DNA from 3 places in the Actinomadura rubrobrunea NBRC 15275 genome. Region 2 is predicted to be linked to each of the others. Evidence: riboswitches for the same ligand, from Rfam matches in the RefSeq annotation. Region 2 holds a riboswitch; each other region holds the start of a gene.
The links. A riboswitch is a leader RNA that binds a small molecule or an ion and turns the genes downstream of it on or off. The one in region 2 is predicted to bind cyclic di-AMP.
Positions count from the first base shown of each region.

Region 1 (7,020 bases), on a different contig from region 2:
CATGAGCGAGTCGCAGGAGCGCATGATGGCGGTGGTCGAGCCCGCCAAGGTCGACCGCTTCCTGGAGATCTGCGCCAAGTGGGAGATCCCCGCCACCGTGATCGGCGCGGTCACCGACACCGGCCGGCTGGTGATGACCTGGCGCGGCGAGAAGATCGTGGACATTCCGCCGGGCACCGCGGCCGACGAGGGGCCGGTGTACCACCGGCCGTACGAGCCCCCGGCGGACCTGGCGGCGCTGCAGTCCGACACCCCCGGCCGGCTGACCCGCCCGTCCACCGCCGAGGAGCTGCGCCGCACCGTGCTGTGGCTGGCCGGGTCGCCGAACCTGGCGAACAAGACCTGGATCACCTCGCAGTACGACCGGTACGTCATGGGCAACACCGTCCTGGCCATGCCCGAGGACGCGGGCGTGGTGCGGGTGGACGACGAGTCGGGCCTGGGCATCGCGCTGTCGCTGGACGGCAACGGCCGCTACACCCGCCTCGACCCGTACTCGGGGGCGCAGCTGGCGCTGTCGGAGGCGTACCGGAACGTGGCCGCCACCGGCGCCCGCCCGCTCGCGGTGACCAACTGCCTGAACTTCGGGTCGCCCGAGGACCCGGGCGTGATGTGGCAGTTCGCGCGCGCCGTGGAGGGGCTGGCGGACGCCTGCCGCTACCTGGGCACCCCGGTCACCGGCGGCAACGTCAGCTTCTACAACCAGACCGGTTCGACGCCGATCAACCCGACGCCGGTCGTGGGCGTGCTGGGCGTGCACGACGACGTGCGGCGCCGCGTCGGCATCGCGTTCAGCAGCGAGGGCGCCACGCTGGCGCTGCTGGGCACGACGCGCGAGGAGTTCGGCGGCTCGGAGTGGGCGCACGTCGTGTACGGGCACCTGGGCGGTCTGCCGCCGAAGGTCGACCTGCCCGCCGAGGCGGCGCTGGCGTCGGTGCTGGTCGCGGCGGCGCGCGAGGGGCTGCTGTCGGCCGCGCACGACCTGTCCGACGGCGGCCTGTCGCAGGCGCTGGTGGAGTCGTGCCTGCGCGGCGGACTGGGCGCCCGCATCACGCTGCCCGGCGACCCGTTCGTGTCGCTGTTCAGCGAGTCGGTGGCGCGCGCCGTGGTGGCGATCCGTCCGGGCTCGGAGGGGCGCCTGGCGGCGCTGTGCGAGGCCGCCGGGGTGCCGGTCACCCAGCTCGGCGTGACGGGCGGCGACGCGCTGCACATCTCGGCGCGCGGAGCCGACGGGCAGCCGCAGGAGCTGTTCTCGATCTCGCTCGCGGAGCTGCGGGAGGCCCACGAGCCGACGCTGCCCAGCTACGCCGACGACTGACGGTCCTCGACGCGAAGGCCGCCGCACGGTCCGACACCGCGCGGCGGCCTTCGCCGTTTCCTGCACCGTTCCATGCGGCGGCGGCCTCTCGATCGCCGCTCAGGAGGCTCGAGGAAGGAGCGGACGGGCGGCCCCACGATCTTGGTGGCGGGGCGCCGAGATCCGGCGTCTGCGGCCGTCTCAGCGTGCGGGGACGGTCAGAAGACCGAGATGTGGACGTGGTCGTAGTGGTTGGCGGTGATGCCGCCGCGGTTCTCCATCATCCGCCAGCCGGGGCTGCGCACGTCGTAGATGCGCTGCCGCCAGATCACGTACTTGATGCCCAGCCGGTTGGCGTTGGCGACGGCGTACTCGGCCACGCGGTCGCCCTGGGCCTTGCCGCTGGCGGACGGCATGGTGCCGCCGGTGCTGACCATGAAGTCGCAGGCGCGGCCGGTCGCGTGGTCCTGCGGGTCGCCGGTGAGCCGCACGCACCCGATGATCGGGAACGGCCCGAACTCGATGTCGATGGTGTTCTTGACCTTCAGCATGCGGGGGGTGACCCCGCCCATCCCGGAGCTGGGCGACTCGGGCTTGAACTTCTTGATCAGCGCCTGGACCCTGCGCTTCTGCGCGCGCAGGTCCTGGATGTCCTTCTCCAGCTCCTGGACCTTGCGCTCGTACTCCTCGCGCGCCTTGCGCTGCTCGGCCACCAGCCGTTCGATCTGGCGGACCTTGGCGGCCTGGTTGGACGCCACGTGGCTGACCAGGCTGGCGTTGTTCAGCACGTTGTCGGGGTCGTCGCTGGCCAGCACCGCCACGGCCGGGTCGGTGGTGCCGGTCATGTACTGGGACGCGGCCATCTGCGCCACGATGATGCGCGCGCTGTCGAGGTCCTGCTGGAGCAGGCGCTGCTTCTGCCGGGCCTTCTTGATGCCGTACTGGGCGTCCTTGAGCTTGGCCAGGTCGCCGCCGTACTCCTTGTCGAGCTGCGCGATCTGCTTGTTCAGCTTGCTGAGCCGGCCGAGGTCACCCGGGTCGGCCTGTGCGGGGGTCGTTCCCGCCGTCGTCACCAGGGCGGCGGCTGCGGCGACGATGAGAGCCAGGGCGGGGCGCCGCACTCTGACGACACGACGTGGGCGGGTGGAGCTCGGGCTCTCCACGTCCTCTCCTCTCCTGTGACGCCTACCGGGTTAGCTGACGGGTTCGGGCGGAGGGTCAGCCCTATCGCGGCGGAGCCGCGAATTCACCCCGATGCCGACTAGACCTGGCTGGCCGCCCGGCGTTGGGTCCCCGGTTCCCGTCCGTAGTACGGATGCGGGATTCGGCTGGCTCGAGCCAGCCTGCCGATCAGTGCTGCGATCATGCCCGCGCCCGCGGGCGATCGCCACTTTAAGGAACTGGTCGGCTCTTGGCCAAGGTTAGACCCATGAGGCGGGTGAGATGAGCGGGAAACGAGACAAGAGCGCCCTTTCCGTCGCCCGGGTCCCCTGCCGTGACCGGCAGGGGACCAAGCTCCGGTCAGGCGACGGTCAAAGGCCGGCCTTGTAGAGCAGCCTGTTGGCGGTGCCCTTCGGGATGCGTCCCAGGCGGCTCTTGGTGGCGTTGTCGTTCAGCCACTTCTGCACGGTCGGGAACGAGGCGCTGCGGTGCGTCTGCAGGTAGAGCGCCGCGACCCCGGCGACGTGCGGGGACGCCATGGACGTCCCGGTCAGCGACGCCTTCCCGCCGCCGGGCCAGGCCGACGTGATGCCGTAGCCGGGCGCGAAGATGTCCACGCAGGAGCCGTAGTTGGAGAAGGTCGCGCGGTTGTCGTGGATGGTCGCAGCGCCGACCGCCTGCACCCATCCGGCGCTGGCCGGGGAGTAGTTGCAGGCGTTCTTGTTCTCGTTGCCCGCCGCGACGGCGACGAAGACCCCCGACTTGGACAGGTTCGTCAGGGCGGTGTTCAGCGCGGTCGACTTGGGGCCGCCGAGGGACAGGTTGGCGACCGCGGGCTTGACGGCGTTCTTGCGCGTCCAGTCGACGGCGGCGATCACGTCGGACAGCCGGCCGTTGCCCTGGCAGTCCAGCACGCGCAGCGACCGCAGGTTGACCTTCTTGGCCACGCCGTAGGTCTTGGCGCCGATCGTGCCCGCCACGTGCGTGCCGTGCCCGTCGCAGTCCCAGCCGTCGGAGAAGGACGGGGCGTGCCACACCGACTTGGCGCGGCCCTCGAACTGCGGGTGCGACCAGGCGATCCCGCTGTCGATGACGTAGGCGGTCACGCCGCTGCCGGTGTTCTTGTAGGAGTACGACTTCGACAGCGGCAGCTTGCGCTGGTCGATGCGGTCCAGGCCCCACGGGGGCGACGACTGCTTGGCGGTCGCGCGGTAGATCTGGTCCTGCTCGATGGCGACGACGTCGCGGCGGCGGCGCAGCTCGTCCAGCTGCTCGGTGTTCAGCGTGGCGGCGAAGCCGTTCAGCGCGCCCCCGAACCGCCGGACCGACCGGGCCTTCACTCGGGCGGCGGTGGACGCCGCCGAGGCGCCGTCCTTGAGCGTCACGATGTACGAGCCCGGAACGGGGGTGCCCCGCGCGGCCGTGACCTCGACCCGGACGGGCTCGGGCGCGGCCAGGGCGAGTGGAGCGGCGCCGACGACCACGGCGGACGCGACGGCGCCGGTGACGAGGAAGAGACGAGGGGGGACAGGGCGCACAGGGAGTCTCCTTTGCCTGCGACGCGTCCATGCCCAAGATCAAGACGCGTCGACAGGGCGCACCTTAATGGAGACAGACCCCCGACCAACCGCCAAACCGGCAAATCGGCGCGAAGTGGTCAGTCGAAGGAATGCGCGCGGCCCGCGCGCTCAGACGCGGGCCAGGCGCGCGTGGTAGGTGGCCTTGCCGTTGGGGCTCGTCCACACGTACTGCAACGTCCCGTCCTGCTGCAGCGTGATCTGCACGTTCCCGCTCGTGCACGGCTTGGCGATGGTCAACGCCATGCGCAGCGCCCGGCTGGTGCCCTGGGTCAGCGTCAGCGTGCCCGAGCAGCGCTCCTTGGGATAGAAGGCGCGGGCGGACGTCGCCCCGGCCTCGAAGCTCACCTCGACCGGGAACTGGGCGCCGCGCCCCGGGTTGATCGCCGTGCCGCGCCAGGTGCCCGCGAACGCCGGGGGGATCACGCTGACCGGACGGTCGTCCGCGGCCTGCGTCGCCGGATCGGCCCGCTGCGGCTGCTCCGCCGAGTCGCTGCGGAACTGCGGCCACAGCACCAGCGCGATGATCGCGATGCCGACCGCCACCCCGATGAACAGCGACAGCGCCACGCCCAGCACGTGGCTGCTCGGCCGCGGCAGCGCCCCGACCACCGGCAGCTCCGACAGGCGCGACAGGAAGGACAGCGGCGCCGGACGCGACGCGTCCGGCCGCATCTCCATGATCGCCGTGGCCTGGCGGCGGTCGTCGTCGCGCGGCCCCTCGTCCATGCCCGGGATGAGGTGCGGCGTCGGCGCCGTCTTGACGTCCGCCGGGTCCTCGACGGACGACGCCGCCAGAGGCGGCATGGCCTGCGTCGCGTCCCCGGCCCCGAGGCTGCGGCTGTCGAACGGCGCCTCGTCGCGCACCGGCACCCGCAGCGACGCGGCGCCGACCGACGCGGGCTCGGGCGCCGCAGGCGGCGGCTGGACCGACACCGGGGGAGGCGGCTGCGCCGCCGCCGGAGCCTGCGTGGGCGGCGGCAGCTGCACGGGCAGCACCTCCGGGGTCGTCTGCAGGGCGGGCGGCGTCCGGTCGTCGAGCAGCATCCGCGCCTCGGACACCATCGCGGACGGCATGCGGGACGTCAGCGCGCCCGCCTCGCCCATCAGCCTGTCCAGCAGGTCCCGCGCGGACGGACGGCTCTTCGGGTCCTTGGCGAGCGCGTCGGCGACCGCGTCCCGCAGCGTCCGCGGCAGCACCGACACGTCCGGGTCGTCGTACACGATCCGCTGCATGATCTCCGACGGCGAGGCCCCGGCGAACGGCGCCGTCCCCGAGGCGGCGAACAGCAGCGTGGCCGCCCAGGCGAACACGTCCGCGGCCGGGCCGACGCCCATGCCGCTGAGCTGCTCGGGCGCCTTGTACGACGGATCGTCGGTGACCCTGCCGGTCGGCGCCGCGGACACGGCCTCCAGGGCCTGGACCACCCCGAGGTCCGTCACCATCGGGCCGCTGCGGCCGAGCAGCACGTTGCGCGGCTTGAGGTCGTGGTGCGCCGTTCCGGCCTGGTGCGCCGCCGTGACCGCGATCATGATGCCGGCGGCCAGCCGCTCCATCACCGCGCCGCCGCGCGGCCCCTCCTCGTCGACCAGCCGCTGCAGCGAGGGGCCGTCCACGTAGTCGCCGACCACGAACGGACGGTCGCCGTCGACGTCGGCGTCGAGGATCGCCGCGGTGCAGCAGCCCATCACCCGGCGCGCGGGCGCCAGCGCGCCGACGAACCGCGACCGGGCCGCCGGCTCCCCGCTCAGCCGCAGGTGCAGCAGTTTGACCGCGACGGAGCGTCCGGCCGGGCCCCGGCCGAGGAACACCGTGCCCTGCCCGCCCGCGCCCAGCCGCGCGATGATCTCGTGGCCGCCGATTCGACGCGGATCACCGGGCTGCAGGGGCAGCGCCTCGGCCATTGTGCGAACCTCCGTGTCGTCGCGCCGGGCCTCGCCCCGGCATGCCCCCCGTCTCCTGCTCTCTCCGCCGTGCGGGACGACGCCCCGCACCGCGCCCCCGCGTGCGCCGTGCCGTGATGCGTGCGGCCTCGTGTCGACAAACCGTCACATTTTTACCGGGTTGCGGGGGTGTCCGCGCGCCCAAGCCATGAGGACGCGACCGCCGCGACCCGGTACCGTTCGTCCCGATGCCGCGACAACAGCTCACCCGGGACCTCCTCGACGAGGAACGCGCCGCGCTCGGCCTCCCTCCCTACTGCGGCGGCGACGAGCCCGCCGACCTGCGCCGCGCCGCACTGGACACCGCGCTGGCCGCTCAGGACGCGGGCGCCGAACCGGCCCGCGCGGTCCTGCGCGGCGCCGTACGGGAGCTGCTCGACCGCCTCGCCGAGCTGGCCCCCGGACGCTCCGTCGAGGTCCGGGTCCCCCCGTACGCCGCGGTGCAGTGCGTCGCAGGGCCGCACCATACCCGGGGAACACCGCCGAATGTGGTGGAGATGGACGCTCCCACCTTGATCGCTCTGGCCTCGGGCCGCCTGACCTGGGCCGCCGCATTGGACCGCGGCAGAGTCCACGCCAGCGGCCCGCGCGCGGACCTTTCCGGTCTGTTCCCGCTCCCCGGACTCTAGGCCGCGTCCGATGGACCATGGTGGATCCGCAGTGACGTCACGCGCGTCGCCTTCCGCGTCGGGACCGGGCGGGTCAGGCGCGGTCGGTGACCAGATCGGCGCTGCTCGGGTCGGCGGGGCGGGCGCAGTGCGCGGCAGTACCGGCGCCGGCCGGCCTCGACGCCGTGGCCGAGGATGCGGCACTGGCAGTGCTCGCAGATCGGCCCCATCTCGGTGATCGACCGCCCCGGCGGGCCGGGATAGAAGCGCCCACGACCGGGCAGGTGGCGGGCGGCCGACCAGAGATCGGGGGCGCCGATGGCCGCGGTGCGGGCGGCCCACTGTGCGGAAGTCGTGCGGCTGACGCCGAAGCGTTCGGCGGCCCAGCGGTCGGCCTCCTCCACGACACACCGGGCCAGGCGCACGCGTCCGG
Region 1 covers NZ_BCQU01000023.1:70,497-77,516, forward strand. Annotated here, with positions in the region: gene purL (phosphoribosylformylglycinamidine synthase subunit PurL) at 1-1,318, shown strand, start outside; gene AR3_RS09920 (coiled-coil domain-containing protein) at 1,516-2,460, opposite strand; cyclic di-AMP (ydaO/yuaA leader) riboswitch at 2,464-2,637, opposite strand; gene AR3_RS09925 (S8 family peptidase) at 2,830-3,996, opposite strand; gene AR3_RS09930 (serine/threonine protein kinase) at 4,147-5,940, opposite strand; gene AR3_RS09935 (sterol carrier family protein) at 6,168-6,608, shown strand.
Region 1: another riboswitch for cyclic di-AMP. It lies ahead of AR3_RS09920 (coiled-coil domain-containing protein); the one in region 2 lies ahead of AR3_RS16445 (CHAP domain-containing protein).

Region 2 (7,020 bases):
AGGACCTCACGGCCGGTCGCTCATCACCCTGTAGGGATCACCTGCCCGACAGCGCGCCAGGCGCGTCCGGAGGTATCGCCCCCCTGGAGCTAGCAAGCCTCCGGGGGCATCACCCTCGCGCCCAGTTCCTGACCGCCGCCACAAGCGGGGCGCTCGCGTTGCTTCGGCTGCTCTGTGCCGAACAACGTGCTGAAGGAGGTTGCCGCTCTCCAGGGCAGTGCACGTCTCTGCACTGCCTCACTCTGAGTAGTTACGGCCTTGCCAGCCTCCATCGCAGTGGCAGGCGGCGGCATGACCTACGGCACACGGGGTTGACCTGGCCGACGGCGGCATTCCTGTACACGTCCTACAGAAGACACGGGCGACTGACAGTCGCGCAGGGGCATCTGCACCAAAATCATCGGTCGATCACAGAGGTGGGGGAGGTGCTGAGTCTGCATCTGCGCAGGCCCCCGTCTGGTCCCCAACGCTGGACGGTGAGACCTCGCCCGCTTCGGTGGCGAATCCAAGACCAGCTGGGCTGCAGCCGCCAGATCCGTCCCCGTGGTGATGGATCGGATCTTCCCAGGTCACGATCAGGGGGGCGTAGTCACTCAGTTAGTCGCTCAGAGAGTGAAGAGGCCGGTTCCGAGTGATCGGAACCGGCCTCTGACCTCTGTCGGGACGGCGGGATTTGAACCCACGACCCCTTGACCCCCAGTCAAGTGCGCTGCCAAACTGCGCTACGTCCCGGCGCCTGCCGCAGCAGGCGTGATTACTCTAGCGCAGTCTGCGGAGTCGTGCGTACCGAGATTGCCCGGGGGCGGGACTCTGGTCGGCTTCAGCGCGGTGGTGTGCGGGGTGGAGCGGTCGCCGGATCCGGGGAGTGAGGCGCCGGTGGTGCCGCCGGGTGTGCGGGCCGGGTACGCGGTGTTCGACCGGGTGACCGGCAAGACGGTGCGGGAGCATCGGGCGCGTGAGGTGTTCCGGTCGGCGTCGGTCGTGAAGATCCTGATCGCGCTCGATCATCTGGAGCGCGGCGGGGAACCCGATCCGCGGCTGCGGGCGATGCTGCGGTCCAGCGACGACGCGGCGGCCTCGGCGCTGTGGCGGCGGGGCGGGCGCGGGGAGATCGTCGAGCGGATGGCCGGCCGGATGGGGCTCGTCGACACCCGGCCTCCGCCTGCGGACAAGCCGGAGTTCTGGGGGTACACGGCGCTCAGCGCCGCTGATGTGGTGGTGATGTACCGGTACCTGCTGGAGGAGGCGCGGCCCGGGCATCGCGACGTGGTGGTGGGGGAGCTGCGCAGGGCCACCCGGCGGGGGACGGATCACTACGACCAGTACTTCGGGATTCCGCGGGCCGTGCCGAGGCCGTGGGCGGTCAAGCAGGGGTGGTCGGGTTTCGAGGGTGGCGCGGCCAGCGAGGAGTTTGGGGAGCTGGGGCTGGGACGGCCCGTGTTGCACACGACGGGGCTGGTGGGGCCGGGGGAGAGGTACGTGATGGCGGTGCTGACGCTGCAGGCGGCGGGGACGTCGTTCCCGACTGCGGCGGCCAGGGTCACGGAGTTGACCAGGCGGCTCCGCCCGCTGTGAGGATGGTCACGGCAGGGCGCGAGTGTCGGTGAGGGGGCGGGCTTTCGGGGGTTCTGGAGGTTCTGGGCGTCTTTACCTTATTTGGGGCATGGCGTGGATGTTTGCTAGCTTCTAGCCGACTCTCTGCGACGCGCGCCACGCGTCGCGGCCCGTCGCGGCCGGTCAGGATCCGCCGCGATGATGGCGCCCCCCAGCGAGATCAGACCAGTGAGCGGTCGCCGTGGGCAGCGACGGCCGCGGCCGAGTCCGTCCCCGATGCGGGGGACCGGAGCCGGGGACCCAGTCGGGCCGATAAGGCCCCGGGGTGAATCGGCGCGCCGGACGAGTGCGCCGTAGGGCTCTCTTCCAGGCCCGAATCCGTCAGCTAACCCGGTAGGCGTCATGGGAGACAAGGAGTTTCTCTGCATGCCCGATCGACTTGCTTCCCAAACCGCCGAGGCCCATGTGGGCGTGGGCGTCGCCATGGCGACGGTGCTGGCGGGGGCCGTCGGCTTCGCCCTGGCGGCCCCTTCCGGCGAGAGCGCGGCGGCGCAGACCACGCAGAGGAACGCCCAGGCGCAGGTCGAGCGGGCCCCGTCCGCCATCGGGCAGCAGCCTCCGGGGTATGCGATGCCGATCCGCAAGGTCGAGCCGTCCGAGGCGGTCCAGCTCGCCCTGGAGCAGGTCGGGGTGAGGGAAGGGCCCGACCGGGAGACCAAGTACCACAGGTGGTTCGTCTCGACGCCGAACGCGAGGTTGACGGCGAAGCGTGACGGCGGGTTCAGCGTGGACGATTACAACGGCGCCGAGTGGTGCAACATGTTCATCTCCTGGCTCGGCGCCCAGCTCGGCGTCAAGGACATGGGCTGGGACGCCTACACCGTGCAGCACGCCCGGTGGTTCGCCAAGACGGGGCGGTGGGGGCACAAGGCCAAGCCCGGGGCCGTGGTCTTCTTCGACTGGGGTGAGGGCGCGCGCGGGAGCATCTCCGACATCGACCATGTCGGCCTGGTGGTCAAGGACAACGGCGACGGCACCATCACGACGGTCGAGGGGAACATCGACAACGCCGTGGGGAAGCGGGTGCGGTCCAAGTCGCTCGTCGTGGGCTACGGCTACCCGGACTACGACGCCGAGTGACGCGCCGAGGCGTCCGGCTCGTGCCGGGCGCCCCTCGTCGTCCTTAATGCCGTAATCATTCACCTATTTTGTGGTGTCTTCTACTCCGCCGTTGCGGTGCCCGGAAAAGAATCCGGCACGTGACCAGGACGGGGGGAGGACGCGTCCATGAGGACAGGGCCGCATCTCCCGGCCGGGCACGTCCCGTCCGGGTCCGGCCCGCACGGGGACGGCGGCGCGCCGGCGCCGGACGTGACCGTCGTCGTGATCGCCTACAACGATGCGCGGCGGCTGCCTCGCGCGGTCGGATCGGCGCTGCGGCAGTCGCTGGACGGCGTCGAGGTCGTGGTCGTGGACGACGGCAGCCGCGACGGGACCGGGCCGCTGGCGGAGCGGCTGGCCGACGAGCTTCCGGGACGGGTGCGGGCCGTGCGGCTGCCGGTCAACTCGGGAGGGTGCGGCCGTCCGCGCAACGCGGGCGTGGAGCGGGCGCGCGGCCGCTATGTGATGTTCCTCGACAGCGACGACGTCCTGGACCGGCACGCCTGCCTCAACCTGCTCACCGCGGCCGAGGACACCGGCGCCGACCTGGTCTCGGGGCTGTGCGCCCGCGTCCGCGTGGATCGGGGCCGGGCCCGGGAGAGCTTCTGGTACCCGTGGCTTTACCAGCGGACGGCCGTCTACGGCTCGCTGCGCGACAATCCGGACCTGCTGTACGACACCCTGGCCACCAACAAGCTCTACCGGCGCGGCTTCTTGGAACGGTCCGGGCTGCGGTTCGTGGAGCACTTGCACTACGAGGACCTGCTGTTCACGGCCGAGGCGTATCTGGCGGCGGCGCGCACGGCGCTCATTCCGCATCGCGTCTACAACTGGCTGGTGGAGCCCTCTGCGCGTTCGATCTCCAACCGGCGTTCGGATCTGGCCAATTTCGCCGACCGGCTGGAGATCCACCGGCGCATCGACGCGCTGCTGTCGCGGCACGGCGACGAAAGGCTGCGGCTGGTCAAGGACGCCAAGTTCGTCAAGCATGATCTGCTGCTCTACGTGCGCGAGCTGCGGCATCGCGACGCCGCCTACCGGCAGGGCTTTTGCGCGCTGGCCGCCGAGTATCTGGCGGGCCTCGATCCCCGGGTGTTCGACGCGGCTCCGCCCATGGCGGCCATCGTCGCGTACCTACTGAGGGAGGGCGACCACGAAGCGGCGCTGGCGGCGGCGGAGTATCGGGGCAAACGCCCGGTGCTCTCGACCGAGTTGACGCGATGCGACGGGCGTGTCTATTGGGGTCGACGATGCCCGTCATCGGCCGAGGGGCGCCGAATTCTGGATGTGACGCACCTGGGTTTGCACCGGTGTCGGCTCAGTGAGCTGCGTCCTCTCAACACGGTCACGGAACTCGTGGTGAAGAACGGCCGCGTGCGCTTGTCCGGACGCGTCCTCAATCCGCTCGGCAGGGTGGCACCGGACGCTGATGTGTCGGCGTGTTTGGAGGTGTATGACAGGCGGCGTCCAAGGCGCGTTTTCCGCCTTCCCGCGGCTCTGACACATGCGGGAAACGGGCTCGTCTGGGAAGCGGAATTCGACCCTCAGCGGCAGATTCGACCCCTCGGGATCGTCGATCCCGTCTGGGACGTGCGGTTGGTTCTCCGCGTTGACGGCGAGGGGATCGTCACCCGTCCGTCTGGTTTGGGCCTCGGTGACGCCGATCCCTGGGAGCACGTGCTGCTGCCGGTGCGCCCGCGTTTTTCTCGGCTGACGGCCAGGAGCCTGCGCCCCTGCCTCACCTACAGGGGGAGTCTGGCCTTCGTGCTGCACGCGGACGGACCGGCGTGGCGCATGGCCGCAGCCATGGCTCGCACCCGGTGGGGGCGGCGCCTACGGCGTGGAATCCGGCGCATGTGGGCAGCGGTGCGCAGGCTTTTCAGGGCGGCTCGGCGCGCGGCGACGTCCCGCAGTACCAAGACGGCGGTGTTCAACCGGGTGTTGAGCCGACTGCCCGTGCGTACCGGCACCGTCGTCTTCGAAAGCCATCTGGGGCGCCGGTACTCCGGCAACCCCAAGTACATCCATCGCGAGCTGCGCCGGGCCGAGGTCCCGGTGCGGGCCGTGTGGTCGTACGACTCCTCTCCCCAGGGCTTTCCCGAGGACGCCGTGCTGGTGCGCCGCGGCTCGTGGGCGTACTACTGGGAGCTGGCCCGCGCCCAGTTCTGGATCGACGACCAGGGCTTTCCCGACGGTCTGCGCAAGCGGCCGCAGACCGTCTACCTCCAGACCTGGCATGGTTCGGCCTACAAGCTGATGGGCGAAGACCAGCCGAGGGTCAAGTGGGCCGGCCGGTCCGAGCGCGCCCGGCTGCGCCGCATGGTCGACCGCTACGACTACTTCCTGGTGCGCTCGCGGCACGACGTGGACACGCTGGTCAAAGGCCTCGGCGTGCGCGCGGAGCTGCTGCCGGTCGGCTACCCGCGCAACGATCCGCTCGTCAACGGCGATCCCGACGCGGCCGCGGAGGCGGAGGCGCTGCGCCGGTCCCTGGGCCTGGAGGACGGGCGCCGGGTGGTGCTGTACGCCCCCACGTTCCGTCCAGGTCCGGACGGGAGGCCCGTGTGGTACATGGATCCGCCGGTCGAGCCGGGGCGGTTCGTCCGTGATCTCGGTGACGCGATGGTCCTGCTGCTGCGGCCCCACTACCTGTGCCGGATGCGGCTGCCGGCGGTCGCCGGGGACGGCGTCCGCGACGTGGGCCACGTCCCCGACGTCACACCGCTGCTGCTGCTGGCCGACGCGTTGATCACGGACCACTCCTCGATCATGTTCGACTACGCCCTGCTGGACCGGCCGCTGATCCTGCACGTGCCCGACGCCGCGGCGCTGGGCGGCGGCTATTTCGACCTGGCCGAGCACGCCCCGGGCCCGGTCACGCGGACCGAGGACGAATTGCTGGCCGCCCTCGCCGACCTGGACCGCGTCGACGCCGACTACGCGGGGCGGCGCCGGGACTTCGTCCGCCGGTTCGGCGAGTACGACCGGGGCACCGCCGCCCGCGCCGTCGTGGAGCGGTTCTTCACCACCGTCAGGGAGGGGGTCCGGGATGGCTGAGTCCAGGGACGTCTTCATCGTCTGCAACAACGCCGACGGCGTGGGGGGCCTGCAACGCTGGGCGCACCACCTCGCGCGCCTGCTGGCGCGGCGCGGACACCGCGTCACCCTCGTCGGCGTCACCCGGGCCTCCGAGCCGCACGACTACGAGCCGGACGGCTCATACGCCGTCGTCACCCTGCACGAGCAGTGGCGGCCGCCGGCGCTGCCGTGGCGGCCGCGGTCGCTGCGCCAGCGGTTCGACATCGCCGCCTACTGGCGCGACCTGTGGCGGACGAGGACCCTGCGGCAGGGGGCCGAGCGCCTGTCGGAGCTGTTCGCGGGCGCGCGCCCCGGCGGCGTGGTCATCGCGGCGCAGGTGTGGGCGATGGAGTGGGTGCGCGCGGCCGACACCACGGGGCTGAAGGTCATCGGGATGACGCACGAGTCGTACGAGGCGACGCGCCGCTCGTCCCGCTACGCCCGCGTCAAGGAGCTCTACGCCGACTGCGACCGGATGCTGGCGCTCACCGCCGAGGACGCCGACGCCTGGGCCCGCGACGGCATGACCAACGCCGGGCACATGCCCAATCCGCTGCACGTCGCGCCGCGCCGCCTGTCCACGCTGGACGCCCCGATCGTCGCCTCCGTGGGGCGGCTGGCGACCGAGAAGGGCGTGGACCTGCTGCTCGAGGCGTGGGCGCGGGTCGCCTCCCGGCAGCCGGGCTGGCTGCTGCGCGTGTACGGGGCCGGCCCGCAGGAGGACGAGCTGCGCCGCCAGGCCGCGTCGCTGCCCGAGATCGCCACGTCGGTGGAGTTCCGCGGCGTCGTCGCCGACGTCGAGACCGCGCTGGCCGACTCGTCGATCTTCGTGCTGCCGTCCCGGGCCGAGGGGTTCCCCATGTCGGTGCTGGAGGCGATGGCCTACGGCCTGCCGACCGTGGCCTTCGACTGCGCCCCCGGCGTCCGCGCCCTCGTCGCCGACGGACGGGACGGCCTGCTGGTGCCGCCGGGCGACACCGCCGCCCTCGCGGCCGCCCTGGAACGGCTCATCGAGGACGACGCCCTGCGCCGGGCCATGGGGGCGCGGGCCCGCGCGTCGGTCGCCCGCTACCGCCCCGACGTCGTGCTCGACCGGTGGGAGAGGCTGTTCGCCTGCCTGCACCGGGGCGAGTCGGCCGTGTCGGAGCCGATGGCGGATGAAACTATTTCTGATCGCAGATTTGGACGTCCGTGGCCCTCCAGCCGACGATCTACTACCGCGATACC
Region 2 covers NZ_BCQU01000048.1:31,007-38,026, forward strand. Annotated here, with positions in the region: tRNA gene AR3_RS16435 (tRNA-Pro) at 659-732, opposite strand; gene AR3_RS16440 (serine hydrolase) at 877-1,575, shown strand; cyclic di-AMP (ydaO/yuaA leader) riboswitch at 1,816-1,968, shown strand; gene AR3_RS16445 (CHAP domain-containing protein) at 1,981-2,694, shown strand; gene AR3_RS16450 (bifunctional glycosyltransferase/CDP-glycerol:glycerophosphate glycerophosphotransferase) at 2,842-5,772, shown strand; gene AR3_RS16455 (glycosyltransferase) at 5,765-7,020, shown strand, end outside.

Region 3 (7,020 bases), on a different contig from region 2:
CGCGCCATAGAACAGCCTGATCGCGTCGAGGAGCGTCGACTTGCCCGCATTGTTGGGGCCGATCAGGGCGCTGAACGGCCGCAGGTGCAGCTCGGCGGCGCGCGCGCCGCGCACGTTCCGCACGGACACTCGGAGAGGACGCATCGAGAAGCTCCTCGATCGGGTGGGCTCAGCGCGGAAGGAACGGACTGGGACGACCGGTGTGGGACACGTACAGCGCGTCCCTGGCGCGGGTGCAGGCGACGAAAAGCAGGCACCGTTCCCGCTGCAGTGCCTGCTCGTGGGCGGTGGGGTCGTCCTCCTCTGCGGGCACCGTCGTCATCAGCGGGATCAGGTCCTCATCGACGCCCACGACCGCCATGCACCGGAATTCCAGGCCCTTCATCTTGTGCATGGACCCGGCCTTGACCCCGTTGGTCTTCGCGGACGGCGCGTACGCGGGAACGCCTGCAGCCTTCAGCCTCCGCTTCACCTGTTCGGCGATGTCGTTGCGGCGGGCCGCGACCCCGATGTCCTTGGGCTCCACACCGTCCGACATCCAAGAGCGGACCTGGGCCACCAGAGCGTCCAACTCGGCGTCGCGGTCGGGGAACCGCCGCACCACAGGACGCCGCCCGTGCATGGGAGAGCCGTAACCGGCGAGTGTGTCCTCGATGTCGTCCATGCCCGTGACCGGGATGCCGGCGTCCAGGACGCGCACGGCCCACGAGAGGATCTCGTGCGTCGTTCGGTAGCTCACGGTGAGCTTGCGGCTGCGCCCCCTGACCTTGATGCCCAGGCTCTGCAGCGAGACACGGTTGTCATAGATGCGCTGGTGGGGATCGCCGACGATGAACAGGTCGTTCGGAGCGTCGGGAACTGCCGCCCGCAGCAGCCGCCACTGAGCTGGGTGGAGGTCCTGGGCCTCGTCGACGATGATGTGCCGGTAGAGCCGCCGGTCCGTTGCGTCCAGTATCCGGGCGGCCTCGTCGGCCATCTGTTTGAAGGACCACACGCCGTCGCGGCGCATGTGAGCGACGATCGTCTGAATCGCCCGCCAGACCTCGGGCCGTTCCCCGGGCGGGAGCCTCTTGCCGCGTCCTCGCCGGTCGCATGCCACGTACGCCTGCTCGGTGGTCAGCCGCTGGGCCAATACGACCTGTTCCCATTCGCTCAGCAAGAAAGTCCCGCTGTAGGGAAGGCCGAGTTCGGCCGCTTCGTCGTTCCAACGATTGCGGAGGTCCGTGTCGGTAAGCGGTTCGGGGGCGCGGCCGCCCTGCGCCTCCTTGATGACGCGGAAACTGATCCTGTCCGTAGTGGCGACCTCGATGCGGTCCCTGATCTCAGGGTCGTCCACCAGCAGGGCCACCTGGTCGCGCAGTGCGTCGGTCAGGTCGCGTCCGTAGGTCGTCAGGAGAATCGGCGTTTCCATCGTGCTCTGGTACCGGCGTGCCAGAAACGCGGCCCGGTGGACGGCGGTCACGGTCTTCCCGGTGCCGGCGCCGCCGGTCACCATGGCGGGGCCCTTGTATTCGTCTCGATAGGCGATCCTGCGTTGCTGGGGATGGAGGAAGACACGCCAGACGTCGAACGGATGCGCGAGAATTCTGGTGAGTTCCTCCGGGCCTTCGACGAACACCACGCGCTCAGGTGTCCTGGCCATCGCCGTGGTGAGGTCGTCGGGATCCACCCGTTCGGGCGGGACGGGATCGACAAGGTTCTTGCTGACCTCCGCCCATGCCTCCTCGACCGTCATGCCGGAGGCCAGCGCCAGCAGCGCGTCATACTGCACGGCAGGGAGCAGCTTCTGCAGCGCCTCCAGGTGATCCTCGCGCGTCAGCAGCCGGATGATCGGAAGGACGTCCTCATCGATGCCCAGTCGCTTGAGGTCGGAGTCCCTGATGCCATCGAAGAGCCGCCGGTCCGCCGCGTCGGCCGCCTTGCGCAGGGCGGGCTCCATGGTCTCCAACTGCAGCTCATCGCGACTCTCCAGCACGCCGAGCCGCTGGTTCACCGTGAAGCGACGGCTCTGGCAGTAGGCGTACGCGTCGTCGTGCGGAAGGACCCGCAGCAGGCAGTACACGTCACCGGACTCCGGAGCCAGCACGACGCCCCGCCAGAACTTGTCGATCCTGATCGTGCGGATGCGCGGATCGCGGGAGTTCCGTACGCGCTCAAGATGAAGCCCTGCGTTCGTATGCTCCTGGAACTTGCTGATCGCCTGTTCGACGGCACGTCGTACGGGCCGTTCCAGCCGTGCGTACTCGGTCAAGAACTCCCTGGCGATCGCGAGCTGCGCCACGTGCGGTCCCTTCGACCCGGTCCTCAGGTAGAAAGTTTCAAGAGGTGGTCATCGGCTGTCAATCAATAATGTTGCGGCGAGCGCTTTCCGCTTCTCGGTGTCAGCTGAAGACACTCCGCGCCGCACGACAAAACTTTGTCATCTGCCGTGGCGGCGCTCGAAGGCCGCGCTTGTGGCGCAGGTTTCCAACGCTGGAGGCGTCGGCTCTGACCGCTGTCGGCGTCGGAGCAGGCCGACTTCAGTCGGGAGCGTTGCCCCAGGCATGTGTCCAAGAACAATGTCGGCGTCGCCTCAGTGCTTGCCGGATCGGCGGGGACTGGCCGCTGGCGCTGGGCGGCGGGAGCGTCCTGCGGGTGTGGACGGCCCATCTGATCGAGAGCGAGCCGCACCCGCTCGGACCATCTGGCGCGGCGCCGGCTCGCCCCCACGAGCTGTACAACGTCGCATGGCGCCGGGCGGACGAGCACCTGGGGTCGCGCGGCGTGCCGCTGGTGATCGAAGAGTTCGCCGAGGGGTTCGTCGCCCGACCCGTTCCCGGCGGTAACGGCCTGCTCGTCGTCGACCGGCGCACCGGGGCGCTCACCCGCTGGCCGGACCTGCCCACCGGCGAACTGGCCGAACACTACCGCCGGTACCTGCGCGGCGAGTTGTAGGCGTCGGGGCCGGCCCCGGCGAAGAAAACACGGCGGAGCCTTGCAGGGCCAGGCGGGCACGAGTCGGACCTTTATCAGATGCCGGGATACGACGTCGCGCGTTACCGTGTGCAGGTGATCAGCGATGAGGGCCTCCGGTTGGGGGAGGCGGCCGCGCGTCGCCTGGCGCAATTGGGCTGCTGCGTGATCGAACCCGGTCTGACTGACGAAGAGTTCGCCCGCATCGAGGAGCAGTACGGATTCGAATTCGCCGACGATCACCGGGCCTTTCTGGCGGCCGGGCTGCCGGTGTGGAAACCGCCGGAGGAAGGGCAGACGTGGGAGCGGCCTTGGCCGGACTGGCGCAATGGCGACCCCGATGAGCTGCGGGAACACCTCAACTGGCCGGTCGACTCCCTGCTGTGGGACGTTCGGCACGGCCATTGGCGGCACGAGTGGGGAGTACGGCCGGACGACGTTGAGGAAGCCGTGGAGACGGCACGGCGTGAGCTGGCGCAGGTGCCCACCATGGTCCCGGTTTATGCGCACCGGTTCCTGCCCGCGGGGCGCGGCACCTTCGGGCATCCGGTGCTCTCGATGCGCGGCTGGGACATCGTCTACTACGGGACCGACCTGGTCGATTACATCGACCAAGAGTTCCAGGAGCCGCGCCCTGAATTGACGGACGAGTGGCGGCCGCGGGCGACCGTCCCGTTCTGGCGGGATTACCTTCCTCAGACTTGAGGCCGTCAGACCGGCATGGACGGGGACTTCTCAGTATTCGAAGAGAACCTCGGTTTTCGAGAGCGCATTGGGATGCGGTTTACGTCGCCTCGGCGTCAACCGCATCCCAATGCGCGGCTCCGCCGCTCCCCATCACACGGGGCCCTTCTACGAGATCCTGTTGGCGCCGGCGTAGTCGGAGCGGTCCGACAGCCTGGAGATCTTGACGACGTCGCCCGTCTGCGGGGCGTGAAGATACTTGCCGTCGCTCAGGTATATGCCCATGTGGTGCAGGTCGGAGCCGAAGTAGACCAGGTCGCCCGAGCGCAGCTCGCTGCGCGACACCTTGCGTCCCAGCTGGTAGAGGTCGCCGGTGTAGTGCGGCAGGCCCTTCTTGCCGACCTGCGCGTACGCCCACACCACCAGGCCCGAGCAGTCGAAGCTGTTCGGGCCGGCGGCGCCCCAAACGTACGGGCTGCCGAGCTTGGTGAGCGCCTTGCGCGCCATCTTCGCGGGCAGGCCGGAGCCCTTGACCGTGGCGGTCAGGCCGGTGCGGGGATCCTTGGCCTTGGTCGTGGTGAGCTTGTCGAGCTGCTTGACGACCTCGTCCACCTTGGCCTTGGCCGCCTTGCGGGCGGTTTTGACCTGGGCGGCGGCCTGCTCGGCCTGCGCCGCCTTGGCGGCTGCGACCCGCTGCGCCCGGTCGGCCTGGTCGATCTGAGCCTGGAGGCGGCCCAGCGCGGCGGTCTGGTTCTGCACCAGGTACGCCGACGCGGACAGGGCTTCGGCGTCGCCGCTCGCCAGGAACAGCGCGTCGGGGCCGCCGCTCATGTAGCTGGCGGCGGCGAGCCTGCCGAGCTGGGCGCGGGCGGGGGCGGCCTTGGCCTCGAGCTCGGCCGCGGTCTTGGCGGCGTCCCGTTCGGCGCGCCGGGCCTTGGCCAGTTCGACGCGCGCCTTGTTGAACCGCTCGGTCAGCCGCTCGGCCTCGGTGTTGAGCTCGTCCAGCCGCTTGCGCAGCTCTCTTTCGGTGGGACGGCCGGGATCGGCGGGGGCCGCCGCGGCGGCGAGCCGCAGCGGACCGGTGGGGGCCGTGGCGGCGGGCGCGAGGACCCAGCTGAGGGCGACCGCCGCGGCGGTGGCTGTGACGGTGGACACGGCGACGCGCCGTGCACGGTGACCGGGGGGCAAGGTCGTGCACTCCTCTCCTCGTCCGCCTGCCGGGTTAGCTGACGGGTTCGGGCCGGGAGTTCGCCCTACGCGCAGGCGCGCGCGTCACCGCGGACGGTGCGACCTGCGTCGATTCACCCCGAGTCCTGAGGACGGCGCCTCGGACGTGGTTCCCCGGCTCCCCGCTGGGGGGATTCGGCGGCCCGGCCGCAGCCCGCGCGTCGTCCTGCGGGCTCCGGACGACCGGGTCCGCAGAGAGTACAAAGAAACCGTAAAGTGCGGCAACCAGGGCATATGGGGTGAAACGGGTCGGGCGGTCCGGCGGGGCCTTCCGGACCGGCAAGTAGAATCGGGAAGGCTGCGGGTCCGCAGCGACTCCCGGATCCTCCACCAGAGCGAGAAGCGCATGCCCATCTGCACCCGCGACGACCTCCGCAACGTCGCGATCGTCGCTCACGTAGACCACGGCAAGACGACGCTGGTCGACGCCATGCTCTGGCAGTCCGGGGCGTTCCGCGAGAACCAGGACGTCGACGAGCGCGTCCTGGACTCCGACGCCCTGGAGCGGGAGAAGGGCATCACCATCCTCGCCAAGAACACCGCCGTCCGGCACGGCGGGCTCACCATCAACATCATCGACACGCCCGGCCACGCCGACTTCGGCGGCGAGGTCGAGCGCGGCCTGTCCATGGTCGACGGGGTGGTGCTGCTGGTGGACGCCAGCGAGGGCCCGCTGCCGCAGACCCGGTTCGTGCTGCGCAAGGCCCTGGAGGCCCGGCTGCCGGTCATCCTGGTCATCAACAAGACCGACCGGCCGGACGCCCGCATCCCCGAGGTCGTGGACGAGACCTACGAGCTGTTCCTGGACCTCGGCGCCGACGACGACCAGATCGACTTCCCGATCGTCTACGCCTCGGGCCGCGCGGGCCGGGCGTCCCTGCAGGCCCCCGGCAACGGCGAGCTGCCCGACTCGCCCGACCTGGAACCGCTGTTCCAGGTGATCAAGGACACCGTCCCGCCGCCGTCCTACGACCCCGACGCGCCGCTGCAGGCGCACGTCACCAACCTCGACGCCTCCAGCTACCTCGGCCGCATCGCGCTGTGCCGGATGCACGCGGGCACCATCAAGAAGGGCCAGCAGGTCGCCTGGTGCCGCCGCGACGGCAGCGTCGAACGGGTGCGCGTCAGCGAGCTGCTGATGACCGAGGCGCTGGAGCGCAAGCCCGCCGACGAGGCCGGGCCCGGCGACATCATCGCCATCGCCGGCATCCCCGAGATCATGATCGGCGAGACCATCGCCGACCCGGACGACCCGCGCCCGCTGCCGCTGATCACCGTGGACGAGCCCGCCATCTCCATGACGATCGGCACCAACACCGGTCCGCTGGCCGGGCGCGAGAAGGGCACCAAGGTCACCGCCCGGCTCGTCAAGGAGCGCCTGGACCGCGAGCTGGTCGGCAACGTCTCCATCCGGGTGCTGCCCACCGACCGCCCCGACGCGTGGGAGGTGCAGGGCCGCGGCGAGCTGGCCCTGGCCGTCCTGGTGGAGAACATGCGCCGCGAGGGCTACGAGCTGACCGTCGGCAAGCCCCAGGTCGTCGCCAAGGACATCGACGGCAAGAAGCACGAGCCCGTCGAGCGGCTCACCATCGACATCCCCGAGGAGTACCTGGGCGCGGTCACCCAGCTCATGGCCGTCCGCAAGGGCCGCATGGAGCACATGACCAACCACGGCACCGGGTGGATCCGGCTGGAGTTCCTGGTCCCGGCGCGCGGCCTGATCGGGTTCCGCACCGAGTTCCTCACCGAGACCCGCGGCACCGGCATCGCCCACCACGTGTTCGAGGGCTACGAGCCGTGGTTCGGCGAGCTGCGCACCCGTCCCACCGGCTCGCTGGTCGCCGACCGGTCCGGCGTCGCCACCGCCTACGCCATCTTGAACCTGCAGGAGCGCGGCACGTTCTTCGTCGGCCCGGGCACCGAGGTCTACGAGGGCATGATCGTCGGTGAGAACTCCCGCGCCGACGACATGGACGTCAACATCTGCAAGGAGAAGAAGCTCACCAACATCCGCTCGTCCACCGGCGAGGAGCTCGAGCGGCTCACCCCGCCGCGGCAGCTGTCGCTTGAGGAGGCCCTGGAGTTCTGCCGCGAGGACGAGTGCGTCGAGGTCACCCCGTCGGCCGTCCGGCTGCGCAAGGTCGTCCTGGACGCCAA
Region 3 covers NZ_BCQU01000024.1:27,241-34,260, forward strand. Annotated here, with positions in the region: gene AR3_RS10030 (ATP-dependent nuclease) at 1-123, opposite strand, end outside; gene AR3_RS10035 (UvrD-helicase domain-containing protein) at 170-2,281, opposite strand; gene AR3_RS31485 (SUKH-4 family immunity protein) at 2,635-2,934, shown strand; gene AR3_RS10045 (hypothetical protein) at 3,013-3,657, shown strand; gene AR3_RS10050 (C40 family peptidase) at 3,805-4,791, opposite strand; cyclic di-AMP (ydaO/yuaA leader) riboswitch at 4,833-5,004, opposite strand; gene typA (translational GTPase TypA) at 5,210-7,020, shown strand, end outside.
Region 3: another riboswitch for cyclic di-AMP. It lies ahead of AR3_RS10050 (C40 family peptidase); the one in region 2 lies ahead of AR3_RS16445 (CHAP domain-containing protein).